2 regions of the Streptomyces sp. NPDC107500 genome follow, and region 1 is predicted to be linked to the other one. Evidence: riboswitches for the same ligand, from Rfam matches in the RefSeq annotation. Region 1 holds a riboswitch; the other holds the start of a gene.

The links. Region 1 has a riboswitch for cobalamin ahead of ACZ67M_RS18410 (ABC transporter substrate-binding protein). Riboswitches for the same ligand answer to the same signal wherever they lie in the genome.
Region 2: linked by a shared signal. The riboswitch ahead of ACZ67M_RS27635 (ABC transporter substrate-binding protein) and the one ahead of ACZ67M_RS18410 (ABC transporter substrate-binding protein) in region 1 are both predicted to bind cobalamin.

What each region holds. Positions count from the first base shown of each region.
Region 1 covers NZ_JBVJPF010000004.1:426,473-430,847, forward strand. The annotation lists gene ACZ67M_RS18405 (FecCD family ABC transporter permease) at 1-989, opposite strand, end outside; gene ACZ67M_RS18410 (ABC transporter substrate-binding protein) at 986-2,074, opposite strand; cobalamin riboswitch at 2,138-2,323, opposite strand; gene ACZ67M_RS18415 (fasciclin domain-containing protein) at 2,393-3,052, opposite strand; gene ACZ67M_RS18420 (M56 family metallopeptidase) at 3,405-4,337, opposite strand; gene ACZ67M_RS18425 (BlaI/MecI/CopY family transcriptional regulator) at 4,345-4,375, opposite strand, start outside.
Region 2 covers NZ_JBVJPF010000007.1:246,598-250,972, reverse strand. The annotation lists gene ACZ67M_RS27640 (FecCD family ABC transporter permease) at 1-647, opposite strand, end outside; gene ACZ67M_RS27635 (ABC transporter substrate-binding protein) at 644-1,678, opposite strand; cobalamin riboswitch at 1,708-1,886, opposite strand; cobalamin riboswitch at 2,011-2,135, shown strand; gene ACZ67M_RS27630 ((2Fe-2S) ferredoxin domain-containing protein) at 2,198-2,593, shown strand; gene ACZ67M_RS27625 ((2Fe-2S)-binding protein) at 2,618-3,307, shown strand; gene ACZ67M_RS27620 (SpoIIE family protein phosphatase) at 3,318-4,375, opposite strand, start outside.

The DNA of each region.
Region 1 (4,375 bases):
AGGGTGTCGACCCACACCAGGAACACGGCCCCGGCGAGGGCGCAGACCGGCAGGAGGCGGGCATGCCCGGGGCCGGTGAGCGCCCGCACGGCGTGCGGCAGCACCAGTCCGACGAAGCCGATGGCACCGGCCGAGGCGACCAGGGCGGCGGTGAGCAGGGCGGTGGCGCACAGCAGGATTAGCCGGGTGCGGGCCACGTGGACGCCGAGGGTGGCCGCGGCGTCCTGGCCGAAGGCGAAGGCGTCCAGCGTCCTGCCGTGGCCGAGGCACACGGCGAGGACCAGCAGCAGGACCGCCGTACCGGTCCACACGTCCGTCCAGCCGGCCCCGCCGAGCGAGCCGAGCAGCCAGAAGAGCACCCCGCGGGTGGTCTCGGAGTCGGCCGCGGTCATCACCACGAAGGAGGTGAGCGAGGAGAACAGCTGCATCGCCGCCACTCCCGCGAGGACCACGCGGTCGGGGGTGCCGCCGAGGCTGTGGCTGAGCAGCATCACCAGCGCGAAGGAGCACACCGCGCCGAGGAACGCCCCGCCGGGGACGGACAGTGCGCCGCCGCCCACGCCGAGCACGACGACCAGGACGGCGCCGGTCGAGGCACCGGAGGAGACGCCGAGCACGAAGGGGTCGGCGAGCGGGTTGCGCAGCAGGGACTGGAGGACGGCGCCGCACACGGCGAGTCCGGCGCCGCACACCGCGGCGAGCAGGGTCCGGGGCAGCCGCAGGTCCCAGACGATGCCGTCGCGGATGGGGGTGACGTCGGCGGCGGGGCCCGCGCCGAGGTGGGCGACGATGACGGACCACACGTCGGCCACGCCGATGTCCGCCGGGCCGATGGTCACGGCGACGGCCACGGAGGCGCACAGGGCGACGACGCCGGTCAGCGCCCACAGGGGGTAGGCACGGCGGCCGGTTGCCGTGCGTATGCCCGGGGCCGGCCGCTCCTCGGACGCGGCCCGCTTCTCGGATGCCGCCCGGCTCGCGGACGTCACTTGGTGAGGCCGTACTCGCGCAGCGCGGCCGCCACCTGTTCGACGCCCTCGACGGTGCGGATGGTGGGGTTCATGGCCTGTCCGCTGAGCAGGACGTACCGCTTCTCGCGGACGGCCGTCATGTTCCGGGTGACGGGGTCGGACTCCAGGAACTCGATCTTCTTCGCGGCGGTCTCGGCCGTCTGCGACTTGCGGGTGAGGTCGCCGAGGACGAGGACGTCGGGGTCGCGGTCGGCGACGGTCTCCCAACCGACCTGCGGCCATTCGTCGTGGGTGTCGTCCATGGCGTTCTTCGCCCCGACCGCGCGGGTCATGACGCCGGGGGCGCCGCAGCAGCCGCCCATGTAGGGCGACGTGGAGTTGGCGAACCAGTACATGAGGGTGGCGTCGGACGCGTCGACGCCGGACGTCGCCTTCTTCACCCGGGCCTTCAGGTCGGCGACCAGCTTCTCGCCGCGTTCCTCGACGTCGAACAGCCGGGCCAGGTCGCGGACCTCGCGGTAGACGGTGTCCATGGTGAAGGGCTCGCTGCGGACGCCGTCGCCGTCGCCGCTGTTGTCCTTGCCGACGCAGTCGGACGGGGAGAGGTAGGCCGGCACGCCGAGTTCGCCGAACTGCTCGGGGGTGGCCACTCCCCCGGTACCCAGGGTGGAGGCGAAGGAGGCGGCGACGAAGTCGGGTTCGGCGTCCAGGACCGTCTCGAAGGACGGCATGTCGTCGGCGATGCGGGGCACACCCGCGTTCGCCTTCCCCAGCCCCTTCATCACCGGGTCGGTCCACGTGGCGGTGCCCGCCATGCGGTCGGCCAGGCCGAGGGAGAGCAGGATCTCGGTGGTGCCCTGGTTGAGGGAGACCGCTCGCTGCGGAGGTGCGGCGACCTCGACCTCGCGGCCGCAGTCACGGACGGTGCGCGGGTAGCCGGCCGCGTCCTGCGCCGCGGAGTCGTCGCCGGTGTCCGTCCCGGAACCGCAGCCGGCGGCCAGCAGGGCGCCGGCCAGGAGCGGCACCAGGCCGCGGAGGGCGCGTCGGGAGGCGGGGAGGCGTCGGAGGCCGACGGGGCGCGTTGCGCGCGAGGAGGCGGGCAAGGGGAATCCTCTGGCGTCGAGGGCTCGTACGCGAAGCCCGTTCGTACGGTGCGTCCCGCGCCGTACGCGGCGCGGGTGCCAGCAGGTCTTCGGACTCGGGATCGACCGGGCGGGACGCCTTCCCGGGCGGCCTCCGCCGCCCAGTGGCCCGTGTCCCGCCCGTCACCCTCACCGCTGCGCGTCAGCTCCGGATTCGCACCGGATTCCCTGACCCACCAGGTGGGTTCGACTGGCTTCCGCAAGCTACCACAGGGCCCTCACGCCGCCGGGGGCGGGCGGCCTCCTCACCCGCCCCCGGCGCCAAGGCGCCGGACCGCGTCAGCTCTTGGGCATCAGGACGCTGTCGATGATGTAGACGTTGGCGTTGGCGGTCTTGACGTTGCCGCAGACCACGTTGGCGGAGTCGTTGACCTTGTAGGCCTCGTCCGAGCCGGAGGTGGTGAGCTTGGACTTCTGCAGGGTGTCGAAGGAGCCGTTCTCCAGGTCCTTGGGGGCGAGCTTCTGGCCCACGACGTGGTAGGTCAGGATGTCGGTGAGCATCGCCTTGTCGTTGAGGACCTTGTCCAGGTCGGCCTTCGGAATCTTGGCGAAGGCGTCGTTGGTCGGCGCGAACACCGTGATGTTCTCGGCGTTGTTGAGGGTGTCGACCAGACCGGCCTTCTTCACCGCCGACACCAGCGTGGACAGGGCCGGGTTGTTCGAGGCGGCGGTGGCGACCGGGTCCTTCGCCATGCCGTCGAACGAACCGGCGCCCTCCTTCGGCACGGTGGAGCAGGCCGGGCCGAAGGGCTCGTCGGCGCCGGACATGCCGCCCGAGGTGTCCTCGGACTTGTCGTCGGTGGCCGCGGGGGCCGAGGACTCGGCCTGCGCGGAGTCCGAGGAGCCGCTGTCGCCGTCGTCGGAACAGGCGGCCAGCGACAGGGGCAGGACGGCGGCCGCGACGACGGCGACGGCGGAACGACGGATACGGGCGTTCATGGATATCTCCCTGCAAATCGGCAGCACTGAGGCAGCGCTGATGTAGTGATGTGGAGCGATGGTGTGATCTGAAGCGTGGTGCGCGTCGAGGTGGAGCGATGGTCCGCTCGGTGAGCTGTCCGCCCGGTGGGCGGTTCCTATATGCGTGGAGGCCGAGCCGCCCTGCGTATCGCAGGCAGGGAGCGCAGGCGGGCGGTCCGCTGTCGGTGTGGTCCCGGTTCTTCCCTCACACGGGGAATCCGGAGCAGGGCGGCTTCCGGATTGGCCGGTCACCCGATCGAGTGGGGAAGTTTCTCGGGCACCTCTGTGAACAGGGGTTTTCCCTGGAGGGTGCCGTCGACGTGACGGGGACTCAGAGCGGGGTGGCGGCCCGCAGGATGAGGAACATGGTGACGGCGGAGTTCGCCGACGACATCGCCGACACGGCCGTTCCGGCGGCCGCGGCCCACGCGGCCAGCCCCACCGAGGTGAACAGCGAGGGCCAGGTGCGGACGGCGGGCGCTGGACCCAGCAGGGCCGCCACCCGGCGCGGCACGGGCCCGGGCGCCGCGAGGCCGGCCAGGGTCGCGACCGGGGTGCCCCGGGAGACGAGGGCCGCCTTGCCGATCGCGGTCGCCACCGCGCGACGGTCGCCGACAGCCTTCGCGGCCTCCTCGTCGGCCCAGCGTTCCGCCGTGTAGGAGACGGCGGTGCGCAGGGGGCGCAGGAACGGGTTGGCCAGCCCGGCGAGCCGGACGGCCAGCAGGAAGCGGTGGTGGCGGGCGGCGAGGTGGGCCCGCTCGTGGGCGAACAGCGCCCGCCGCTCGGCCGGTTCGAGGCAGTCGAGCAGTGCGGTGGTGACCACCACCCGGTCCCGGTCTCCGCCGGGCAGCGCGTACGCGTAGGGCACGTCGTCCGGCAGTACGGCCACGCCGGTGCCCCGCAGTCCGGCGAGGGCGCGGTGGGCCCGGCGACGCACCCGGCCGTGCCGCCACAGCGCCCGGGCCGAGACCAGGAGAACGGCGCACAGTGCGGGAATCGCCGCCTTGCCGACGACCTCGTCGTAGGGCACCGCCGCCCGCACCTCGGGGTCCGACCAGCCGTCGGGCAGCGGGTTGCCGGGCAGTTGCGCGGTGCCGACCACCATCACCAGCGCCAGGCACACGGTGCTGCACAGCGCCATGACGGCGGCGACGGCGGTGAGCAGCCTGGTCGCGGTGCGCGGGTGCAGACGCTGCTCGGCCAGCCGGGCGACGGGCCATGCCGTCAGCGGCAGGACCAGTGGCAGGAAGACGAAGACCCCCATGGCGGTGTCAGCCGTCCTCCGCGCCGTGCGCGTGCCCG
Region 2 (4,375 bases), on a different contig from region 1:
CCGCCCAGGGTCCAGGCGAGCACCGCCCGGGCCTCGTTGCCGCGGTCGGTGGTGAGCAGCAGCAGGTCGAGGACGGCCGTGAGCACCGCCGCGACCGCCACCCCGGACAGGACCAGGCGCGTCGAGGTGATGCGCCCGCCGGTGCGGGCGGTGGCGTACACGAGCACCAGTGCGCCGAGGGCGCCGGCGAACGCGGCGGCGGACAGCGACAGGGGGCCGAGGAAGCCGACGCCGAAGACGATGACCGAGACCGCGCCGAGGGAGGCGCCGGAGGAGACGCCGAGCAGGTACGGCTCGGCGAGCGGGTTGCGGACCAGCGCCTGAAGGGCGGTGCCCACCATCGCGAGACCCGCACCGGTCACCGCTCCCAGCAGGACGCGCGGCGCCCGTACGTCGAGGACGATGGTCTCCCGCGCGCGGGACCAGTCCGGGTGGGTGAAGTCGGCGCCCAGGGCGTGCGTCACGATTCCCCACACCTGGCCGGGTGGCACCTGGACCGAGCCGATGGCCAGTCCGGCCGTCACGGACGCCAACAGCAGGGCCGCCAGCGCGAGTGACGTCCCCGCCATCGTCGTACGCCCCGCCCGGCGCGACCGGGCGGCCGAGGGATCCGGTTCGGCTACCGCCTTGGTGGCGGTGCCCGTCACCGGAAGCTCTCGCGGTGCAGTCCGCGGGCGAGGTCACCGACCGCGTACGCCGACCGGATGCCGACCAGGGTCGCGGTCAGCGGCAGGACGACGAACCGCTTGTTCCTGACGGCGGGGACGTCGGCGAGGGCCGGCTGGGAGAGCAGGAACTTCTTCTTCTGCTCGACGCTGCCGGCTCCGGCGTAGTCGTAGATCGCGATGACCTCGGGCCTGCGCTCGACGACCTGTTCCCAGGAGACGTCGCCGAACACCTCGTCGAGGTCGCCGAAGACGTTCTTGCCGCCGGCCAGCCGGATCAGGTCGGTGCCCAGGCCCTTGCCGCCCGCGGTGAAGGCGCTCTTGTCGCCGCTGTCGTAGACGAAGACCGGCACCTCCGGTTCGCCCTTCACCGCGGCGGACGCCTTGGCGACGCGGCTCTTCAGGTCCGCGATCAGCTTGTCGGCCCGGTCGGGGACGCCGAAGATGCTCGCGACGGTACGGATCTCGGCGTAGGTGTCCTTCATCGTCACCCTCTGCTTGCCGCAGTACTCGCGGTTGAGGTAGGTGTCGATGCCCGCGTCGGCGAAGGCCTTGCGGGAGCGGCCCTCGTTCTCGGCGAAGGCGCTGCCGTAGCCGCCGTAGACCAAGTCGGGCTCGGTGTCGAGGATCTTCTCGAACGACGGTTCCCGCTCGGCGAGTTCGGGTATCGCCTCGTAGTCCTTCCGCAGCTCCGGCAGGACGGCCGAGTCGGGGAAGGCGGTGCCGGCCATGCGGTCCTTCAGACCGAGCGCGAGCATCAGCTCCGCGGGGTGCTGATGGATGGTGACCACCCGGGACGGCGGCTTGTCGTACGTCGTCCTCACACCGCAGTTGTCGATGGTGACGGGGAATCCCGCGGGGGACGACGCCGATGCCGAACCGTCGTGGCCGGAGTCGTCGGCGCCGCCGGACGAGCCGCATCCGGCGGTCACCAGGGCCGCCGACAGGGCGAGCGCCGCGGCCGTGCCGCGCAGGCTCCGGCGGCGTCGGGCAGGGGAGAACAGGGCTGACACGTAAGCCTCCTGGGGAGTCCGCGCTCCTCGGATCGGGCCCGCGACAGGTCAGTGTCCTGACTCCCGGGCCTTCGGCCCCCGGCTGCCCGGCCGGTGGGCGCGGGGCAGGTCGAGGGCGTGACGCCCGGTCACAGTGGCGGGACCGTGCCGGATTCGCACCGGCTTCCTGTCTCCCGTCGCGGCTATGACCTGGCGATATTACGTTCCTTTGGGCAGGGCGCAAAGCGCGGGTGTTCAGCGGGCACGCGGTGCCCGTGCGCGGAGCGGGGCCCCGCTGACAGCTCCGGGGCCGGGATGCGAGGATGCCCGGAGCAATTGGGCGACGGCGGCCCGAGGAAGCCGGTGTGAATCCGGCGCGGTCCCGCCACTGTGATCGGCGAGCGAGCCCCCACACGACCACTGCCCGTACCGGGTGGGAAGGGGTGGGGCGAGCGACGACCCGAGAGCCAGGAGACTCACGCGGTCGCCTCCTCGACGGACCACCGGGGCGGATCTCCCCGGGGAGAGGGACGATGCCGTATGCCCGCCCACACCGGCCCGGCCGGAGCGACGCCCGGCGCACCCGCGGACCCGACGCCCGCCCGCGTCGTCGTCTGCCGGGACTGCTGCTGCGGCACCCCCAAGATCATCGGCGTCGATCACGCGGCGCAGACGGCGCGTCTGCGGGCCCTGGTGCCCGTGCGGGTGTCGGACTGCCTCGACGTGTGCGAACAGGCCAACGTGATCGTCGTCCAGCCCTCCGCGGCGGGCCGCGCCGCCGGCGCCCGTCCGGTCTGGCTGGGACTGGTCAACGACCCCGACGCCACCGAGGACATCGCCGACTGGGTCCGCGCCGGCGGCCCCGGTGTCGCACCGCGGCCCGACATCCTCGACCTGTACGCCATCACGCCCCCGCGCCGCGGCCCGGCCGCCTGACTCGGCGCTCACGAGGAGCGACCGGTGTCCCGAAACGTTCAGGCCTCACCCGCCGATGTCACCGCCGCCCTGCACGACGTGGCCGCCCTCGGGGGCTTCTTCGTCCTGCGCGTCGGCGGTGCGGATGCGGGCTGGCATCCGGTCGGCCACTCCTACGCGCGGGGTTTCACCGACCTCGCCGAGGCCGTCGCGCACCGCCACCGGGCGCCCGAAGCGCGGATTGGCGTGTCCATCGCCCACCTGGGTCACGCGGCACGCCTCTGGTCGCCCGCCCTGGCCTGCGTACTCCTGCACGGCATCGTCCTCGACCTGAGCCGGCTGGAGCGGGCCGACGACGGCCCGGCCCTGCGCATGCCCCGTCCCGCCGGCCTGCGCGGCAGGACGGCACGTCCGTCCGCCGCCCTCGCGGTGTACCGGCAGGTGACGGCCCACCTGGAAGCGCTGGCCGAAGGGCTCCGCGTCAAGGTCGCGCCACGGCTGCTGGACGGCAACGCCGCCTCGGCGCTCGTCGAGGCGGCCCGCGCGCTGCTGGCGGCGCACCCCGCGCTGCGCGAGCCGCTCACCGGCCTCACCACGGAGCTGCTGAACACCGGACGGCTCGTGGGCACTGGAGAGATCACCGGACCGGATCTCACGTTCCGGCGCCGTAGTTGCTGTCTCTACTACCGCGCGCCGAACGGCTCGAAGTGCGGCGACTGCTGCCTGGCGGACTGAGGGGGGGCGGTCAGGGGCCGTCCGGGTCGAGGGCGTTCAGGGACTGTTCGGTCCAGATGACCTTGCCCTGCGCGTGGTACCGGGTGCCCCAGCGCGTGGCGCACTGGGCGACGAGGAACAGGCCGCGGCCTCCCTCGTCGGTGGTGGCGGCCATGCGCAGGTGGGGTGCCGTGCTGCTGCCGTCGGAGACCTCGCAGATCAGGCTGCGGTCCAACAGCAGCCGGACGCGCACCGGTTCGGCCGCGTGCCGGATGGCGTTGGTGACCAGCTCGCTGAGGATCAGCTCGGTGGTGAACGCCGTCTCCTCGAGGCCCCACTCGGCGAGCCGGCGCGTCGCGTCGGCCCGGACGCCGGCGACGGCCGCGGGGTCGCGCGGCACGTGCCACTCGGCGACCCGGTCGGCGGGGAAGGCCCGGGTCCGGGCCACCAGGAGGACGATGTCGTCGTCGGGGCGGTCGGGGAGCAGCGCGTCCAGCAGCACGGCACAGGTCTCGTCCGGCGTCCGGTCCGCACCGGCGAGCCGCCCGCGGAGCTGGTCGAGGCCCGCCTCGATGTCCCGGCCCCGGCCCGTCACCAGCCCGTTGGTGAACAGGACTAGCCGGCTGCCCTCGGGGAGCCGGAACTCGGCCGGGGTGAAGGGCAGGCCGCCGAGGCCCAGCGGAGGGCCGGGCGGCAGCTCGGGGAAGTCCACGCTGCCGTCCGGGCGGACGACGGCCGGCGGCGGATGCCCGGCGCGGGCCATGGTGCAGTCACCGGAGACCGGGTCGTACACGGCGTAGAGACAGGTGGCACCGACGATGTCCGAACCGCTGCTCGTCTCGGCGCGGTCCCGGTCGAGGCCGGTCACCAGTTCGTCGAGGTGGCCGAGGAGTTCGTCGGGAGCCATGTCCAGACCGGCGAAGTTCTGCACGGCGGTCCGCAGCCGGCCCATGGTGGCCGCGGCGTGCAGGCCGTGACCGGCGACATCGCCCACCACGAGGGCGATCCGCGCGCCGGACAGCGGGATCACGTCGAACCAGTCGCCGCCCACGCCCGCCTGCGCCGGCAGGTAGCGGTAGGCGATGTCGA